Regions from separate parts of the Lacticaseibacillus casei DSM 20011 genome, predicted to be linked through region 3. Evidence: predicted binding sites of a transcription regulator. Region 3 holds the regulator's gene; each other region holds the start of a gene.

Evidence for each region. The regulator HrcA, encoded in region 3, represses chaperone genes, less so after heat shock. The targets are predictions, from matches to a motif close to TTAGCACTCNNNNNNNNNGAGTGCTAA.
Region 1: LBCZ_RS13170 (Hsp20/alpha crystallin family protein) is a predicted target of HrcA. The motif match lies at 1,941-1,967, and genes of this name have one in related genera.
Region 2: LBCZ_RS02430 (Hsp20/alpha crystallin family protein) is a predicted target of HrcA. The motif match lies at 1,934-1,960, and genes of this name have one in related genera.

Annotation. Positions count from the first base shown of each region.
Region 1 is NZ_AP012544.1:2,735,400-2,738,680, forward strand. Features, by position in the region: gene LBCZ_RS13165 (heavy metal translocating P-type ATPase) at 1-832, opposite strand, end outside; gene LBCZ_RS13170 (Hsp20/alpha crystallin family protein) at 1,297-1,737, opposite strand; gene LBCZ_RS13175 (iron-sulfur cluster biosynthesis family protein) at 2,036-2,440, opposite strand; gene LBCZ_RS13180 (S1C family serine protease) at 3,034-3,281, opposite strand, start outside.
Region 2 is NZ_AP012544.1:503,608-506,888, reverse strand. Features, by position in the region: gene mutY (A/G-specific adenine glycosylase) at 1-922, opposite strand, end outside; partial or broken gene LBCZ_RS16675 (hypothetical protein) at 1,130-1,356, shown strand; gene LBCZ_RS02430 (Hsp20/alpha crystallin family protein) at 1,350-1,826, opposite strand; gene LBCZ_RS16025 (hypothetical protein) at 2,204-2,347, opposite strand; gene LBCZ_RS02420 (helix-turn-helix transcriptional regulator) at 2,506-2,835, opposite strand; gene LBCZ_RS02415 (AAA family ATPase) at 2,959-3,281, opposite strand, start outside.
Region 3 is NZ_AP012544.1:1,495,577-1,498,857, reverse strand. Features, by position in the region: gene hemW (radical SAM family heme chaperone HemW) at 1-806, shown strand, start outside; gene hrcA (heat-inducible transcriptional repressor HrcA) at 964-2,010, shown strand; gene grpE (nucleotide exchange factor GrpE) at 2,078-2,671, shown strand; gene dnaK (molecular chaperone DnaK) at 2,702-3,281, shown strand, end outside.

The DNA.
Region 1 (3,281 bases), 1.2 Mb from region 3:
GGCTCATGCCGGAAACCATCGCAATCGGTGCCGCCAAAATCAGCGGACATGGGGAAGCAACAACGAGCACTTGGGCAAACCGAACCGGATCGCCTGACAAGTACCAACCCAGACCGGCAATCACATAAGCAATCAAAGTGAACGGTACCGCATAGCGATCGGCCATCCGGACAAAATGCGCCGGCCGTGCTTCTGATTCCTTAACTAATTTGATAATCCCTTGATACTGACTATCTTCGGCACGCTGGGTAACTTTAACGGTTAACGCAGCATCACCGTTAATTGTCCCGGACATGATATCAGTACCTGCGTTTTTGGCAACTGGTTTAGACTCACCGGTTAAACTGGCTTCATCGACCAAACTCTCGCCTGCCAAAACCGTACCATCGACTGGAACAACTTCCCGCGGCTTAACCAAAATCGTTTCACCGACTTGGACCGCATCAACATCAACGTCTTCAACGTGACCATCAACCATGCGATGAGCCGTTGTCGGTGCATTTTCCAACAACTGTTTCAATTCGCTGCTGGCTTTTGTCGCAGCAAAATCTTCCAACGCATCGCCACCGGTTAACATGAGCAACACAATCATCGATGCCCAGTACTGACCGACTGCCAACGTTGCGACGACCGCCGTAATGGCTAATAAGTCCACCCCAAAGTTACCGGAACGAATTGTTTTCACCATGCCCCCGAACATAATCAAGGCGATAATCGACCCCATCACCGTGATTAGCCCCTGAGCAATCAATGGCTGTTTTAATACGAACGCAAAGACCAGCGCAACGGCACTTACAGCGAGCACCATCATTAACTGCCAGTTCTTCTTCATTGTTGCCACTCCCTTTTCCTAAGTGCCTTAATTATAACCATTACAATCTGAAAAAGCAATCCTTTTTAGAACGAATATAATCTGGCTTGGAAAATGTTTTTCACGCAACGCCCAATTCAGCTTGGGCTAACTTACTGGGAAAGATCCCGTTAACACCGCGCCCTTTTGCCGCTTTAACGGTAATGATGTACCCGGTTTATTTTTTTGCATCCCTAATATTTACCCTCCATTATACGCCTTTGCAGGTAAAAGATTCGCGGATTGAAGCTTATTTGTGCGTCAATTTCACATGGGATTGGGAATGGTTCGAAAGAATCCGCTGCCAAGATGGTCTCTGAATCTTATACGTGATACTTCTGCTTTAACGCGCTCCCCGGCTCACGCTCACACGAAAAAAAGATTCCCACCGGTTTCCCGATGAGAATCTTTGTCATGACTTGTGTTGCTAGGCAAACAGATCCGAATTAGTCAATCGTGATCTGATGGTTGCCTTCCTGATCACCTGTCAACTTAGGCAGATCAATCGTCAAGACACCATCAGTGACTTTAGCGCTGATCTTGCCCTCATCAACATTTGGCAACCGATAGCTGCGGCTCATCCGACCATAGCTGCGTTCAGACATCAGCATGTTGCCTTCGTTGTCTGAATGATCGGCTTGCTCTTCATGCTTAACCGCAACACTCAGAATGCCATGATCGTAACTCAGATTAATGTTTGGCTTCTCGATACCGGGAACATCTACCTTCACAACATATGACTTGTCATTTTCCTGAATGTCCGTTTTCAGCAGGCGACTGCTATCACCGCCACGACTCGGCGTGAAGCTGTCAAAAATATGCCGCCCTAAATCATTGAAGAATGGATCATCCAACCAATCATTGCGCCGCATAAGATCATTAGCCATCATCGAAAACTTCCTTTCTTAGTAAAGGTGAGCGTGAGCAGGGGCGCTGAGAAATCGGAGTGTAAGTGGCTTCAGACGTAAATGGCTGAACTTTGGCCATTTACGTCTGAAGTCCTTACACGGAGATTTCTGCGACTGCGAACGCGTTATGGACATTGACGTCATTACTGTTCCCTTAGAACACCTAAAGTATAACACAAAAATTAGCTCTCGTCATGTCCGAGTGCTAATTTTGCTCTTCTAACTTTTTGTCAACTCACAGTTTCTGTCCCCGAAACTGGCAATAGCGATCCGCTATTTAGCAAATCTTGCCGCCCAGGGATTTCATTTCTTCACGCCGCTTGTCATCGGATTGCGGTTTTGCCGTCACGTGGTTCAGTGTCACCGCGCCGTCTAAAATGCCGCTATCATCGCGCAAAGCTAACGAAGCATTCTTGAAATCAAGCGTTAGCCCGCTGCCGAAATAATCTGTCTCCGGATCGCCGGTCGTTAAGTTAAAACCGGCGTCGTTTTCTAGCGGCAGTGCATAATCCTGATCGTCCGTATCCGTCACGACAATTTGGTACTTATTGCCAATGGCACAGGAACCGCCTAATTTGGAATACTTACTCGAACCATCATCCAATGCCAGGAACAAATGTTGATCCTTGGCAACATGGTTGTTCAAATAAGTCACCGCAGCTGGTTTGATCGTGATCTTCATGTTGGACCATCCTTTCAAATACATTGTGCACAACTTATTTACCATCTTTATGGTATCCAGGTTGTCCCCAGAAGTCAAATTCCGAGTTTTTCGCAATCAACAACAGGTTGTCCACACGGGTTATCCACATGTGCGTAACTTGACACCCAAAATATAGTATGAAGAACTGGAATTGACACCAAATAGACGATTCGAAAAATTCAAGTAAAAAATTTTCCGAAAGCAGTCATCCACAGTTTTTAATCGTTCGATTTCACAAACTTCAGCGCACCAATCCCGCTCCCACGGCTGGGAACAAACGTTTTGTCACAAGCCAAAAAAGTTTATCCACAAGTTATCCCCAGATCGGTGGCCAACTTAATCACACCCGAAAATCTTAGTTATGAACAGTATCCACAGAGTTATCCACAGGTCAATGAGCACTTTTACCAAAAAGTTACCCACTCTTGACAAAACTTTTTCTTGAACTTTTCCACAGGTTATTCGCTAAACTTTCGTTAAAATTTTGGGAAACCGCTTCCGACTAACTACGCGATTGAATCGAAAAAATTCCCGATCAAGAACCGAACATTCTCGATCGGGGATCTTCTAATTTAATTCTTTAAATCGCTGGTCGTCTGAGTCAGTTTAAATGAAACGGTTTGTTGCTGACCTTCGCGATACACAGTGAGCTTAATCGTATCGCCAACCTTGTGCTTATACAGTTGTGTGTGTAACTCAGCTGTGTTGGTAACATTGACACCATCCAGTGCGGTAATGACATCATACTTCTTCATCCCCGCCGTCTTGGCGCTGCTGCCACTGGTAAAGCCGGCAACCACGACGCCACCGGTGATGCTAG
Region 2 (3,281 bases), 990 kb from region 3:
GATCGGCGAAAGTTAAGGCCAAGCCTGATGATGCGGCAAAAATCCGGCTCACTTCATCTAGTTGATCGCTCATCATGGTTGCTTCGAGATCTGCCATATCAATCAATGGAAACATCCATAGATCTGCCAACATCCCGGTACTAGGACGCTGTTCGAACAAATAACCGGCATCAGAGCGCACGACCAAAGCAAAATAGCGATGCACAACTGGTCGCGGTTTTTTCGTTTTAACCGGATAATCTGCCACAACGCCATCGCGATAACTTGCATCAAAGTCACGCACAGGCGAGTGCTCGGGATCCGGGTGACTGGCGGACATATAGCTTGAACCCAGATCCATCACGGCTTGATTGAAATCACCAGGACGATCTTTGGGGATTAATGGGCGAATCAGATCGTAAAACACTTGGCGCGTTTGCGGCCGTGCAATATCGGCATCTACTTTGAACAAGCGGGCAAATACCCGAAACGCATTGCCGTCAATGGCGGGCACAACTTCGCCAAAACTAATGGAAGCAATCGCGCCGGCTGTATAAGGGCCGATGCCAGCCAATGTTTGTAACTCGGCTGACGTCTGCGGCCATTTTCCGCCATAATCGTTCACAATTTGTTTCGCTGCCTGCTGTAGGCGCCGTGCCCGTGAATAATAACCTAAACCTTCCCAAGCCTTCAAAACTGTGGCTTCCGGCGCCGCGGCTAGTGCCTCGACAGTTGGAAATTGTGTCATGAAGCGTTCGTAATACGGAATGACTGTCTGCACTTGCGTCTGTTGGAGCATTAATTCGCTCACCATCACATGATAAGGGTCGTGGTCTTGCCGCCACGGTAGCGTTCGCGCGTGTCCGTCATACCAATCTAAAAGTGCATGTTGAAATGCCGCTACTTTTTCTGGCGGCCAATCCATTAATTTGTTGTTTGTCATCATAGAAGTTAGCTTACCATGGAGTTTGGTGTTGGAAAACTGTTTGGTGGCTTGATCGGGATTGTTCTATTTGAGGCAATTGAATGGCTGACTTTCGCGTTCTATAACGCGCTCGCCAGCCCAGAAACCTGCGTGTAAGGACCTTGGACGCAATGGCAAAGACCGCCATCACGCCCAAGACCACTTACACTCCGGTTTCTAAGCGGGCTGGCTTACGCTCACAAAAAAATCACCCCTACGATCATACGTATCGCAGAGGTGATTCCTTTTTACGGTTCAATGATCACTGCAACTGCTGCAATTCTCATCGATTCGTTTTGCTTACTACTGGGTTTTGCCCATCAACGACAGTGGTGCCGCTTCTGATCATGCTTGCAATGCAGTTCGTGAGTCTTGAGCCGCCTGACGACAAACACTACTCAATCCATTACTGAATTTCAATGTTGTGACCAGACTCCTTTGATTCAGTCAACTTTGGGCATGTGATGTTAAGAACACCATCTTTGTAGTTTGCCTTGATGTTGCTGTCATCAACGTTTGGCAGTTGATAGCTCCGACTCATCGTGCCATAGCTGCGTTCGGACATCATGACGTTGCCGCTCTTGTCGGCGTGATCTGTGATGTCATCCTTGTGAACATTGATGCTCAAAATACCATCATGGTAGTTCAACTTGATGTTGTTCTTATCGATCCCAGGAACATCAACATGAACTTCGTAAGCGTCCTTGGTCTCCTTAACGTCAGTCAGCAATCCGTTGACGGCCGTGCTGGCAATGGAAGGAGTTGCCCAATCCATCCAGTCAGATACCGGGCCGAAGAACCGACGCGCCAAGTTGTCAAAGAACGGATCATTAACATCATTCATCAACTCATTATTACGACGATTCATAACTTCATTAGCCATAACAGATAACTTCCTTTCAATCAGAGACTTTGGGGATTCAGGAGAACGATCTTAGCTCCGGAGCCTTTGTTCCTTCTCCCTCGCTCCACCTATAGTTATACCACAAATTAGCACTTGTGAACGCCGAGTGCTAAAGTTTTTTGAAAAAATTTTGGTTAGCGGTTGTTGTTAGGTGTCATTATTGTATTTTCAGCTTGTGTATTTACCTATACCTTTGTTGGATCGAAGTGCCTGTATTTTTGGCGGCAAGTGATCTTGGCGGCGTTCGGTGTTGGTTCTATTGTCTGTAAACATAGTTTGGACTGTTGTTTTCTATAACGCGCTCAAAAAAAGACCCTAAACAATTTCTTGTTTAGGATCCGTGACTTAGCTAAAAATTAGTTTTCATTTTCAAGGCGTTCTGCTTCTTCGTCAATCGTTTCGAAACCTGACTTCTTAGGTTTCTTTTCAGGATGTTCTTGGCGCTCCTTTTCGACCTTAGCGATCAAAGCTTTCTTCTGTTCTTTGCTCAATGATGCCATGTGATGTCGCCTCTTTTTGGTGTGAGTTAGAAGGTTTGACCCTTTCAACTTCTGTTATACCACTTAAATGGCACCTTGACACACCAAATTTTAATCTGATCACCGACTCAGGAGAAGAACAAATGAATTTTTGGCCTTCTAGCATATGTTTTTCAAGCTTAATTCTTTTGGGGTTTCGCCCACTCAAACCGTTTAACCTGAGCAAGGTCATCGGTCTCAGCCTGTGACAACCGATAATTAAAGTCAAGCTGTAAAAGCCATCTAGCACTAAGACCAGTGGCTTGCTCAATTTTCCGCGCAACATTGATGCTCATATACGCATGCCGATTCAAAATAAATGAGAGCTGCTTTTGTGAAACGTCAATGTGCTCTGCAAACTCAGACTGCGTAATATTGTGATACGCCATCAATTCCTTCAGCGCATCAGCTGCCGAAGTCGTTGGCACAATGTTCATAGGTACTGAATCATTAAAGTCTACTTCAAACATAAATCCCCCTGTTAATGAGCATGTTCAGTGCTTGCAAAAATACCAATCGTTTCACTGAACATTACCATATGGGTATATTCCTATCAAGTAAAACTTTTGTCGCACCGCGCTCAACATCCTTAACTAAGCCATATGCAACACTTTCAGCCGACTGCGCCCAGTGCCTGCCGGTTGTACCTGGAGTTGATCGGGAATATTATCGCGTAATTCCGTGACGTGAGAAATAATCCCGATCAGCCGCGATTCGCCTTCCAACGACTCAAGGGCGTTCATGGCCACATCAAGGCTATTGGTGTCCAAACTGCCGAATCCTTCATCAACAAACAACGCATCAATGTTGATGCCGCCACTTTCCTGTTGAATCACCTCGCCTAATGCTAGCGCCAGACTAAGGGCTGCGATGAAGCTTTCACCGCCGGATAGCGTCTGAACCGCGCGCTGTTCGC
Region 3 (3,281 bases):
GGCTTTCGATCGGGGTCCAGTCTTTTAATGATGATGTTCTCAAACGGATCGGGCGGATTCATCGCGCCAAAGATGTGTATGCCGCGATTGCCAATGCCAGAAAAGTCGGGTTTGATAATCTGTCGATTGATTTGATTTTCCGATTACCTGATCAAAACCGGGACGACTTTTTAAATAGTCTACAAAAAGCCCTCGATTTAGATTTGCCGCATTATTCGACGTATTCACTTATTCTTGAACGGAAAACCATTTTTTATAATTTGATGCGCCAAGGCAAATTGCGCTCGCCAACGCAGGATGTCGAAGCCGATATGTACCAGGATGCCATTGATTTAATGGAAGCACATGGCAGACATCAATATGAAATCAGCAATTTTGCCAAAGATGGTTATCAATGCCAACACAATCTGCTTTACTGGCAAAATGACAAGTACTTCGGCTTTGGAGCTGGTGCGTTTGGTTATCTCGGTCGCGATCGGTATCACAATTATGGCCCGATCAAACAGTACCTAACGCCGCTTCACACCGATCATTTACCGGTTTTGGCTCATCATTTGGTTCCGGTTTCCGAACAAATTGAAGAAGAAATGTTCCTTGGCTTGCGAACCATGCGCGGCGTAAGTGAAAAACGCTTCTATCAGCGCTATCATCTGACCGTTGATGCCGTTTATGGCGAGACCGTACCTGAGTTGGAAAGCCAAGGCTTGTTACAGCGCGATGATGGCTTCATCCGGCTGACTAACAAGGGCAAGTTTTTAGGCAACGAAGTCTTTCAACAGTTTTTGCTTGACGAGCCGCTTATTTAAACGGCTCTTTTTTCTTGAAAAAATGGCCGCCACTGGCTAGAAACACCGAAAACACTGAAGATTTTAGCAAGCTCGCCTTGACTTTGCTAACGGTGCTTGGTATATTATTCAGTGTATTAGCACTCGTGCGAAACGAGTGCTAAGGTGAGGTGAGAAAATGTTGACGAAACGGCAAGTGCTCGTCTTAAAAGAAATCATCCGCCTGTTTACTGAAAGCGGAGAGCCGGTTGGTTCAAAGCGATTGATGCGCGAGCTGCCCATTCATGTCAGTTCCGCCACAATCCGTAATGATATGGCGTCGCTAGAAGATGCCGGTTTGATCACCAAGACCCACAGCAGTTCCGGGCGCGTACCGTCAACGCAAGGCTATCGTTATTATCTCGATCACCTTGTTGAACCGGTGCGTGTTTCGCATCAAGAACTGGCGACTATCAAGCAGGCATTTAGCCAGCGATACAATAAGATGGATGAGATTGTCGCGCAAAGTGCGCAAATTTTGTCCAATCTGACGAGTTACACGGCCATTAGCCTGGGACCTGAAGTAACCAATATCAAGCTGACAGGTTTTCGCCTTGTTCCATTAGGCAATCACCAAGTCATGGCGATTTTGGTCACGAATAACGGTAACATTGAAAACCAGGTCTTTACCGTATCGCAAAACATCTCATCCGATGAGCTCGAAAAGGCGATTCGAATTGTCAACGATCAACTCGTTGGACTACCATTAATTCAAGTTGCACAGCGGCTGAAAACCGATGTGCCTTCGATGTTAATGCAGTATCTGACCAGTCCTGAAGGCTTCTTGGATATCTTCGGCAACGTCTTGAAATCAGCTGCGTCCGAGCGCTTTTACGTTGGCGGGCGGTTGAATCTGATGGATTACCTAGGCGATTCCGATATCCATGAACTGAAAAAGATTGTGTCATTGATTGACGCTGATCACGGTGATCTGACGGAACTGCTTGGCGGACCGATTCGTCAAACGCCGGTTCAAGTACGTTTGGGGCCAGAGCTTAAGCCAATTGATTTGGCCAACCTCAGTTTAATCACCGCTAGCTACGATGTTGGTGACCACGGCACTGGAATGATCGCCTTGCTAGGACCGACGCAGATGCCTTATTCGAAAATGATCGGACTGCTGGATGTTTTCCGTGAAGAGCTGGCAAAACGGTTGACAGATTATTATGCCAACTTTGATCAATGAATATTAAAAAATATTTGCTAGCGTTGCTTCATGACGACTGGCAAATATGGTTTAAAGGGAGGATACCATGGCAGAGAAAAAAGCAAAGCAAACCGCGGCAGATACCGCCAAACAGGCAAAGCAACCTGCTGAAACGTCAGGATCTTCGCTTAAAGAAGAAATTCTGAAAGAAAGCATCGCTGATCTCAATGATCAACTGAAAACCAGCCAACACGAAGGTGAACAGTTGAAGAAAGAACGTGATGAATTTGAAGATAAATATCTGCGAGCAGCCGCGGAGATTCAAAACATGAATCATCGGTTCGAAAAAGAGCAACAGAAGATGCTGAAGTACGACGGCCAGAAGTTAGCAAAGGCGATTTTGCCAGTTGTCGATAATCTTGAACGTGCGCTTGCAACCGAGGCCAAAGATGATAGTGCTGCTTCACTGAAAAAAGGTGTCCAGATGGTTTATGACCATTTGGAGCGTGCTTTGAAGGAGAACGGCATCACTGCTATTGATGGCACCGGTGAAAAATTCGACCCGAATACCCAACAGGCTGTACAAACAGTCGCGGCTGATGACAAACACGCAGCTGATACTGTCGCTCAGGTCCTGCAAAAAGGGTATTATCTCAAAGATCGCGTTTTACGCCCTGCTATGGTCGTTGTTGCTAAATAATTAAACTGAAAATAAAGAAGGTATAACAATATGAGTAAAGTTATTGGTATTGACTTAGGAACCACCAACTCAGCTGTTGCGGTTTTGGAAGGCAATCAGCCAAAGATCATTACAAATCCTGAAGGCAATCGGACCACACCGTCTGTTGTTGCTTTTAAAGATGGTGAAATTCAAGTCGGTGAAGTTGCCAAGCGTCAGGCAATTACCAACCCGGATACGATTGTTTCGATTAAACGCCACATGGGCGAAGCCAACTACAAGGTTAAGGTTGGCGACAAGGAATACACCCCTCAGGAAATTTCTGCGATGATTCTGCAATACATCAAGAAATTTTCTGAAGACTATCTGGGCGAACCGGTTAAGGATGCCGTTATTACCGTGCCGGCTTACTTCAATGACAGCCAACGTCAAGCTACCAAGGATGCCGGTAAAATTGCCGGTTTGAATGTACAGCGGATCATCAACGAACCAACCGCCTCAGCACTGGCTTATGGCCTGGACAAAGGCGACAAGGATGAAAAGATTCTGGTTTATGACCTTGGCGGTGGGACGTTCGATGTTTCCATTCTGCAATTAGGTGACGGTGTCTTTGAAGTTCTGTCAACCAATG